DNA from 2 places in the Streptomyces sp. NPDC048751 genome. Region 2 is predicted to be linked to the other one. Evidence: riboswitches for the same ligand, from Rfam matches in the RefSeq annotation. Region 2 holds a riboswitch; the other holds the start of a gene.
What was found. A riboswitch is a leader RNA that binds a small molecule or an ion and turns the genes downstream of it on or off. The one in region 2 is predicted to bind S-adenosylmethionine.
Positions count from the first base shown of each region.

Region 1: linked by a shared signal. The riboswitch ahead of ACGFNV_RS36800 (putative leader peptide) and the one ahead of ACGFNV_RS21845 (aminotransferase class V-fold PLP-dependent enzyme) in region 2 are both predicted to bind S-adenosylmethionine.

Region 1 covers NZ_JBICUX010000015.1:52,528-57,219, forward strand. Annotated here, with positions in the region: gene ACGFNV_RS36795 (ABC transporter substrate-binding protein) at 1-1,389, opposite strand, end outside; gene ACGFNV_RS36800 (putative leader peptide) at 1,605-1,736, opposite strand; SAM riboswitch class IV at 1,756-1,869, opposite strand; gene ACGFNV_RS36805 (DUF1684 domain-containing protein) at 1,959-2,783, opposite strand; gene ACGFNV_RS36810 (LLM class F420-dependent oxidoreductase) at 2,863-3,786, opposite strand; gene ACGFNV_RS36815 (NtaA/DmoA family FMN-dependent monooxygenase) at 3,892-4,692, opposite strand, start outside.
Region 2 covers NZ_JBICUX010000006.1:449,525-454,216, forward strand. Annotated here, with positions in the region: gene ACGFNV_RS21835 (rhomboid family intramembrane serine protease) at 1-259, shown strand, start outside; gene ACGFNV_RS21840 (Lrp/AsnC family transcriptional regulator) at 256-537, shown strand; gene ACGFNV_RS21845 (aminotransferase class V-fold PLP-dependent enzyme) at 570-1,943, opposite strand; SAM riboswitch class IV at 2,070-2,186, opposite strand; gene trpD (anthranilate phosphoribosyltransferase) at 2,286-3,350, opposite strand; gene ACGFNV_RS21855 (cytochrome bc complex cytochrome b subunit) at 3,475-4,692, opposite strand, start outside.

The sequences.
Region 1 (4,692 bases), on a different contig from region 2:
GAAGTTGGCCAGCTTGGTGGAGAAGGAGCTGCGCAGGATGTCCGGGTCGGCGCGGGTCACGTTCCCCCACACCGCGTCGAAGTCACCCGACTGGAGGGTTGGGGCGAACTGCGTGACCTGGAGCTGCTTGAGGACCACGTCGACACCGACGGCCTTGAGCTGCTGCTGGATCAGCTCCAGGGCGGGCTGGTTGGTGGAGGCGTTGGGGAACCACTTGACGGTCAGACTCAGCTTCTTGCCGCCCTTGGTGCGGACGCCGTCGCTGCCGGTCTTCCAGCCGGCCGAATCCAGCAGGGACTTGGCCTTGGCCGCATCGAAGGTCAGGCCGGAGGCGAGGTCGGCGTAGTCGGGCGTGGTGTGCGCGAGGACGCTGGTCGCCGGCTGGGTGCCGGTGGGGAAGACGGTGTCGGCGATCTGCTGCCGGTCGACGGCGAACAGGATCGCCTGGCGCACCCTCGCGTCCTTCAGGGCCGGCCGCGAATTGTTGAGGCCGAGACCGAACACGACGCCGGGGTTGGCCCGTCGCTGGAGGTTGACCTGGCCGCCCTTGAGCGCCGCCTCGTTGGCCTTCCCGACGCTGCTGATGGCGTCTACCTGGCTGGACTGGAGACTTCCGGCCCGTACGCCCGCCTCCGGTACGACCTTGAACACCAGCTTGTCCAGGTACGCCTCGCCCTTCTTGCTCCACCGTGAGGAACCCCAGGCGTATCCGGTGCGCTTGGCCAGGGTGATCGACTGGTTCTGCACGTAGTGCTTCAGCACGAAGGGCCCGGACCCGATCACCCCGTCGCTGCACTTCTGCTGCGGGGTCTTCTTCACGCTCGCCGACGACTCGATCCCCAGCGAGTGGGTCGAAGTGGCCTGCAGGAACTGGGTGTTGGGCTGGCTGAAGGTCACCTTGATGGTGAGCGGGTCGACTACCGTGGTGCTCTTGACGCCGCTCAGATAGCCCTCGGCGAGCGTCCCCAGGGCGCCGAGTTTCGGCACCGCGTCGAAGTTGTCCTTGACCACCTGCGCGCTCAGCTTCGAGCCGTCGCTGAAGGTAACGCCCGACCTCAGATGGAAGGTGAACGTCGTGGCGTCGGAGCTGATGTCCCAGCTCTTCGCCAGCCACGGCACGATCTTGCCGGTCTTCGGGTCCTGGTCCGTCAGGGAGTCCACGATCTGGCGCACCGAGTAGATGGTCTCGTTGCTGGCGACCTGCTGCGGATCCACGCAGCCGGCGTCCGAACCCACCGCGAAGGTCAGGGTGCCGCCGGACTCGGGCTGCCCGGAGCCGCTGCCGGAATCGCCGCCGCCGGAGCCGCAGGCGGTCAGCAGAACACTGGCGGTCACAAGGGCGGTCAGTGCCGCCCACCGGGAGGTTCTGACATCGGGAAGTGCAGTCACGGAGGGCTTCTCCTACTCGTGTCACCAGGCACGGATGCCGTACGAGGCACGGCCGTGCGTGGGCGTGCGGCCCCGGCCGGCGCGACGCGGGTGCCGGGGAGCGCTGTGCAGACGGGGATCAGGGCGAAACGCGGGATCAAAGACAGACGGAGATCAGGCGCAGGCGGGTGCGGCGATGGCAGGTGCCGTACTGCGACCAGCGGTGGGAAGGCCCGTCAGGCCTGACAGAGACAACTGGTCGAGCGCTTGAGGTCGATGTGGCGCCGACGCGAGAGCCGGGAGAACACGGTGGCGCCGGCGAAGCGGGCGCTGAGGTCACCACCGTGCCGCATATCGGTCCTCCACATTTTCGGCCCCGGTCACGGGGCCACGCGCTTGCAGAGATCGTCAGTGATCCCGCCGGGCTTTCACCTGGAGCACCCCGCCGCGCGGGAGGGTTGCCGGTCAGCGAGCCAGGGCTTGACGCTGACACTCAATGCCGTTCGTGATCGTACGGACCAGACTTGGCGTACGTCAATGGCGCAAAAGGACGCCTCGTCAGGGGAGTCCGGGGCGAGAGTGTGTCCGGTTCAGGAGCCGCTTCGCTCGCGGGGGATCTTCTGACCGGCCTCGATGGCCACCGGCAGCCGGTTCTCGGCCGGGGGCAGCGGGCAGGTGGCCAGGTCCGTGTAGGCGCACGGAAGGTTCGCGGCGCGGTTGAAGTCCACGACGACCGTGCCGTCGGCGGCGGGCGGTTCGAGGGACAGGGCCCGGTTGGCGGCGTAGGTGGTGACTCCGGAGGTCGCGTCGGTGAACAGCACCATCAGTCGGCCCGCACCAGGGCCGGGAAACGCGGTCAGCGACAGCAGGCGTCCGTCCAGCTCGAACTCGACCCTGCCGGGAGCGTCGTACACATGCTCAAGGCCCTCGACCGCGGCGCCCACGGTGGTCGGCCGCGGCGTGTCGAAGGGGATGTAGCGGCCCGTCACGGCCCAGCGCGGGTCGGGGGCGTAGGCGGGCGTTCCGGTGAAGGCCGTGCGCAGCGGGGCGTCCGGGTGCCGGGGACGCACGATGTCGTGGCCGCCGCGCTTGGCGACCTCGATGACCGCGTCTCCCCACACGGCGTCGACGCCGCCGCGCTCGGGAAGCACGCCGAAGCGGTGTTCACCGTGCACCGGCGTCTCGTCGACGACCAGTTCCTCGCCGTCATCGAGGTCTACGACGACGCCTTCGGGGCCGGTGCGCCACGCGCCGGGCGCGTCCGGGAAGCGCTGTGGCCGGTCGTCGAGCCAGTGCAGGCCGGTGATCGCCAGGAACCCGTGCGGGGCGGCGAGCCGGGTCTCCTGGGCGCGGTACCACTCCAGCCAGGTCTCGGTGAAGGCGTGCAGGTCCGTGGTGGCGGCCTCGGTGGTCATGGGGAATCTCCTTTGTTCCGTGGGTGCCTTCGGCAGGGGACGCAGGGGTGCAAGGGGGTTGTCGAGCCGACGGGTGTACTCAGCGGGCCAGTTCGCCGAGGAGTCGCCAGGTCCGTCGACGATCGGCTTCTCCCGCGATCTCGGTGGCTGAGAACACGACCTCGGTGGCGCCGGCGTCACGGTAGCGGCGTACCTCGGCCTCGACGGTCTTCTCGTCGCCGATGACGGCCAGGTCGGCGGCCCGCCGTGCGCCGGAGAGTTCGATGACCCGGGCGTAGGAAGGGATCTGTTCGTAGAAGGCGAGGTTCTCGGTGGCCTTGGCCCGCACCGCGTCGACGTCGTCCGTGACCACCCCGGGCACCAGGGCCACGATCCTGGGCGTGGGGCGGCCGGCGGCCTCGGCCGCGACGGTCAGGGTGGGCACGATGCGGTCCGCCAGGGCGCGCGGTCCCGCCAGGTAGGGCAGGATCCCGTCGGCCAGTTCGCCGCTGGCCCGCAGAGCCTGCGGCCCCATCGCGGCGACCAGCAGGGGGACGCCGTTCTCTGCCCCCGGTACCCGCGCCGGGATTGGAGTGGTGGCCGTGAGCAGCTCGCCGTGGAAGTCGGCTGTGCCGGTCTCGGTCAACTGCCGCAGCGCGGTGAGGAATTCGCGCAGCCGGGCGATGGGTCGTTCGAAGGGCAGGCCGAAGCCGGACTCGGTCAGCAGTTTCGTGCCCAGGGCCAGACCGAGGTGATAGCGGCCGTGGGTCGCGGCCTGGGCGGTCTGGGCCTGGCTGGAGACGAGCAGCGGGTGGCGGCCGAAGACGGGGATCGCGGAGGTGCCGACCTGCAGTCCGGGCACTTCGCGCCCGACGATCGCCGCGAGCTGGGGTGAGTCCGCGCCGAAGGTCTGCCCGAACCAGGCCGACGTAACACCGAACTCTGCGGCCTCCTGGGCCAGTTGGACGGTGGCGTCGACCTGGTTCGGCGCGTCGGACGCGTTGAGCGCTACTCCAACAGTCATGTCAGTTCAGAACGGGCGTCGGCCGGACCCGCATTCCGGTCCGTGTGTGACAGCTTCTTGTCAGTCATGTGTACTCAGTCCTGAGTGGAAGGGTCGGCCGGGGGTTCAGCCCGCCTGCCGTCGGTCCGGTGCGGACCGGTGGGTGAGCGGTGCGTGCAGGCCGAGGTTCTCGCGCAGGGTGGTGCCGGTGTATTCGGTGCGGTAGATGCCGCGTTCCTGCAGTTCCGGGACGAGCAGGTCGACGATGTCGTCGAGGCCGTCAGGGATGAGGTACGGCGTGACGTTGAAGCCGTCGATCGCGCCGTGCCGTACGAAGTGGGCGAACTTGTCGGCCAGGCGGGCGGGAGTGCCGACGTGCCCGCGCTGCGGGCCGAGCGCGATGACGGTCTCACGCAGCGACCAGCCGTGCGCCTCCGCCTTCGCCCACCATTCGGCCACGACGGCGCGCGGGTCGGCGATGCGCCGGGCGCCGAAGGAGCCGTCGTTCTCGCTGACGACCGGATCCTCCTTCGGCAGCGGCCCGTCCGCGTCGCGGTCGGACAGGTCGATGCCCCACAGCAGCCCGGCGATCCCCAAGGCCGTGGTCGGGGTGACCTGTTGGAGCCGGATCCAGCGCTTCTTCTCCTGGGCCTCCTCCTCGGTGGCGCCGAGGATGATCTCGGTGCCGGGCAGGATCCGCAGGTCGTCGTCGGGCCGCCCGACGGCGCGCAGCCGGCGCCGGATGTCGTCGGCGAAGGCCAGCGCGTCGTCGAAGTCGGTGCCGTGCGCGGAGAAGATGACGTCGGCGTTGCGGGCGGCGAAGTCGCGTCCCTCGCCGGAGTCACCGGCCTGGAAGATCACGGGGTGGCCCTGGGCGCTGCGTGGCAGGGTCGGAGCGAGGTCGACGTCGAACTGCGGTCCCTTGTG
Region 2 (4,692 bases):
TCCCCGGGCGCGGGTGACCAGTCTCCTGCCGTTCCTGTTCTTCCTGCCCCTGCGCCTCCCCGCGTGGGTCGTGCTGCCGTTCTGGGTGGCCGTGCAGTGGCTGGCGGCGGCGCGGGCCGGTCAGGGGCCCGGGGTGGCGTACCTGGCGCACCTGGTGGGCTTCGGGCTGGGCTTCCTCTACGCGTGGGCGTCCTTCAGGTCGACGACTAGAGTGAGGGCCGCCCCAGCTCCGGCCCCCGAGGGAGAGAACCAGCCGTGATCACCGCGATCGTGCTCATCAAGACCAGCGTGGACCGGATTCCGGAGATCGCGGAGTCGATCGCCGCGCTGGAGTCCGTCAGCGAGGTCTTCTCCGTCACCGGCACGTATGACTTGATCGCCATGGTCCGGGTGCGGGCGCATGAGGATCTGGCGGATGTCATTCCCGGGCGGATCAGCAAGATTCCCGGGGTGGAGGCCACGGACACGCATGTGGCGTTTCGGACGTACTCGCAGCATGATCTTGAGGCGGCTTTCGCCATCGGGCTGGACTCCTGACCCCCTGAACACCGCCAACTGGCGAACGCCCGTCACACCGCCGGGACGCAGCGGCCCTCCTCCGTGCGGTACTGCCACTTGGCACCGTTGCTCACCAGTTCCCGGACCGCGCTCACGAAGCGGTCCACGTGTTCGTCCGGGGTTCCCGCGCCGAAGCTGACGCGGATGGCGTTGAGGGACTTCTCGCCGGGGGCCGCCTCGGGGGCGCCGCACTCGCCCTGGGTCTGGGGGTCGCTGCCCAGGAGGGTGCGGACGAGGGGGTGGGCGCAGAAGAGGCCGTCGCGGACGCCGATGCCGTACTCGGCGGAGAGGGCGGCGGCGAAGTGGGAGCTGTTCCAGCCGTCGACGACGAAGGAGATCACGCCGACGCGGGGGGCGTCGTCGCCGAAGAGGGACAGGATCCGGACCTCGGGGACCTCGGCGAGGCCCGTGCGGACCTTCTCGATCAGGTACTGCTCGCGGGCGACCAGGGTGTCGAAGCCGGCCTCGGTCAGCGCCTTGCAGGCCGAGGCGATGGAGTAGGCGCCGATGACGTTGGGTGATCCCGCCTCGTGCCGTGCGGCGCTGTCGTGCCACTCGACGTCCACTCCCCCGTCCTCGCGCCGGGTCACCTTGCGGCTGGCGCCGCCGCCCGCGAGGTAGGGGTCGGCCTCGCGCAGCCAGTCGGCGCGGCCGGCGAGGACGCCGGAGCCGAACGGGGCGTACAGCTTGTGGCCGGAGAACGCGACCCAGTCGACGTCGAGGTCCTTCAGTGACACCGGGTGGTGGGGGGCCAGCTGGGCGGCGTCCAGGACGATACGGGCGCCGTGCGCGTGGGCGGCGGCGGCCAGCTCCTGTACGGGCCACAGCTCGCCGGTGACGTTGGAGGCGCCGGTGACACAGACGAGGGCCGGGCCGTGGGGGGCACGGTCGGCGAGGGCGCGCTCCAGGGTCGCCACCGCCTGCCGCGGGGTGCGCGGGGCGTCGAGGTAGGTGACCCGGGCGTGCTGCCAGGGCAGCAGCGAGGCGTGGTGCTCGGTCTCGAAGACGAAGACCTGGCAGTCGGCGGGGAGGGCCTGAGCCAGCAGGTTGAGGGAGTCCGTCGTCGAGCGGGTGAAGATCAGCTGGTCGTCGGCTCGGCAGTCGAGGAACTCGGCGACCGTCCTGCGGGCGTTCTCGAAGAGGTCCGTCGACAGCTGGGAGAGGTAGCCGGCACCCCGGTGGACGCTGCCGTAGTACGGGGCGTAGGCCGCCACGTCGTCCCAGACCCGCTGGAGGGCGGGGGCGCTGGCGGCGTAGTCGAGCGCTGCGTAGGTGACTTCGCCGCCCGTGACGAGCGGGACGGTGACATCCCGGCCCAGAACGGGCAGCGGGGCACAAAGGGGCTGGGTGGAGACAGCGGTGGAGGCAGCACTGAGGACAGACATGACGGAACTCCCGTGAGAGGAAGGAGGAGAGTGAAGACGGGTGTGCGGAGGCGGGGCTCGACGCCCTAGCGCATTCGCTTGCTCACGGAAGGCTCCCTCGATGACCAGGATCCCTGGTGTATGAGGGATCCGCGCTTGCCGTAGACCTCACTGCCTACGGCCTGGTCCTCACCCGGGGCACCCCGCCACGGACGGAGGGTTGCCGGACAGTCGGCCGGGGCCTCATGACTGTCACTCATGACCTGGACAGGAACGTACGTGAAGTGATCGCGGTCCCGCAACCCGTGTCCGGATCGCGGGACCGCACGTCGGTTTCCAGCGACCTGATCCGCCGGACAGGCCCTAGGCGTTGCTCGCGGCCACCCAGCGCTCGAGCGAACGCTTCGCCGCTCCCGAGTCGATCGACTCGGCGGCCTTGGCCATGCCGGCGCCGATCTGCTCGGCCAGCGTTCCGGGGCCCGGGTCGAGCGCCACGAGCGCCGCCGCCGAGTTCAGCAGGACGGCGTCGCGGACCGGGCCCCTCTCGCCCTCCAGCAGCCGTCTGGCGACCTCCGCGTTGTACGACGGGTCGGCGCCGCGCAGCGCCTCCACCGGCACGAGCTCGATGCCGACGTCGCGCGGGTCGAAGGTCTCCTCGGTCACCTTGCCGTCGCGCACGACCCACACCCGGGAGGTGGCGGTCGTGGTCAGCTCGTCGAAGCCGTCGTCACCCCGGAAGACGAGGGAGGAGTTGCCGCGCTCGGCGAGGACGCCGGCGATGAGCGGGGCCAGACGCGGGTCGGCGACGCCCACCGCCTGGGCCTTCACCTTCGCGGGGTTGGTGAGCGGACCGAGGGCGTTGAAGGTCGTCCGGATGCCCAACTGTCCACGGGCGGCGGCCACATGACGCAGCGCCGGGTGGAACTTGATGGCGAAGCAGAAGGTGATCCCGGCCTCCTCGGCCACCTCGGCCACCCGCTTCGGGGTCAGTTCGAGGTTGACGCCGAGCTTCTCCAGGACGTCCGAGGCGCCGGACGCGGAGGACGCGGCCCGGTTGCCGTGCTTGACGACCTTGGCACCCGTGCCGGCGATGACGATCGAGGACATCGTGGAGATGTTCACCGTCTTCGCGCCGTCGCCGCCCGTGCCCACGATGTCGACGGTGCGCCCCGGCACCTCGATGACGTTGGCGTGCTCGTACATCGTCCGGACGAGCCCGTTGATCTCCTGGACGGTCTCGCCCTTGGCGCGCAGTGCCACCGCGAACCCGGCGATCTGCGCGTCGGTCGCCTCGCCGCGCATGATCAGGTCCATCGCCCAGGCGGTGTCGTCCGCGGTGAGGTCGTGGCCGTCCAGCAGGCCGTTCAGCAGCTTGGGCCAGGAACGGCCCGCCGCGGTGTCGCCTCCAGCGGGGGTCACAGCGCTCATGGGGCCGCTCCGGGGTGTCGTAGAAGAGTGTGAGCCCACCCTATCCAGCCGGAAGGCACGGCGAAGGGCCCCGTCCGAAGACCGGACGGGGCCCTTCGCTGGTGGCGTGGCGACGCCGCGACGATCAGTGGTGGCCGTGGCCGCTCGTGATCTCCCTGTACTCCTCGGCGGTGGGCTTGGGGATCTGGGACTCCTCGCCGTAGTACGCCTCGCTCAGCTTGGCGCGCAGCTTCTCGGAGCCCTTCACCTTGCGCTCGACGCCGTTCTCGTCGACCGTCGGGCCGATCTCGACCGGCTTGTACTGCTCGTGCGCCGTGAGGGTGTGCAGGGCCTCCTGGCTCAGCGGCTCGTGGACCTCGATGAACTCACCGTGCGGCAGGCGCTTGATCGTGCCGGTCTCGCGACCGTGCAGGATCTTGTCCTTGTCGCGGCGCTGGAGACCCATGCAGATCCGCTTGGTGACGACGAAGGCCAGGACCGGTCCGGCGAAGAAGCCGATCCGGACGAACCAGGTGACCGCGTTGATCGACAGATGGAAGTGGGTGGCGAAGATGTCGTTGCCACCACCGATCAGCATGATCATGTAGCCGGTGACCCAGGCGACACCGAAGGCCGTACGGGTCGGGGCGTTGCGCGGCCGGTCCAGGATGTGGTGCTCGCGCTTGTCCCCGGTGATCCAGGACTCGATGAACGGGTACAGCGCGATCACGCCGAGGAACAGACCGAAGAGCACCAGCGGGATGAACACACCCAGGACGAGCGTGTGACCCCAGAGGTTGATCTCCCAGCCCGGCATGGCACGGATGAGACCCTCGGCGAAGCCCATGTACCAGTCGGGCTGGGCGCCCGTGGACACCTGGTCCGGCCGGTAGGGGCCCATCGCCCAGATCGGGTTGATGGACGCGATGCCGGCGAGGGCCGCGATGGCGCCGAAGACCAGGAAGAAGAAGCCTCCGGCCTTGGCCATGTAGACCGGCAGCAGCGGCATGCCGACGACGTTCTTGTTGGTGCGTCCGGGGCCCGCGAACTGCGTGTGCTTGTGGTAGAAGACCAGGATCAGGTGGCCGACCACGAGACCGAGCATGATGCCCGGCAGCAGCAGGATGTGGATCGAGTAGAACCGGGCCACGAAGTCGTGACCGGGGAACTCGCCGCCGAACAGGAACATCGAGATGTACGTGCCGACGATCGGCACGGACAGGATCGCGCCCTGGGTGAAGCGGACACCGGTGCCGGAGAGCAGGTCGTCCGGGAGCGAGTAGCCGGTGAAACCGGTGAACATGCCCAGGACGAACAGCAGGAAGCCGAACAGCCAGTTGACCTCGCGCGGCTTGCGGAACGC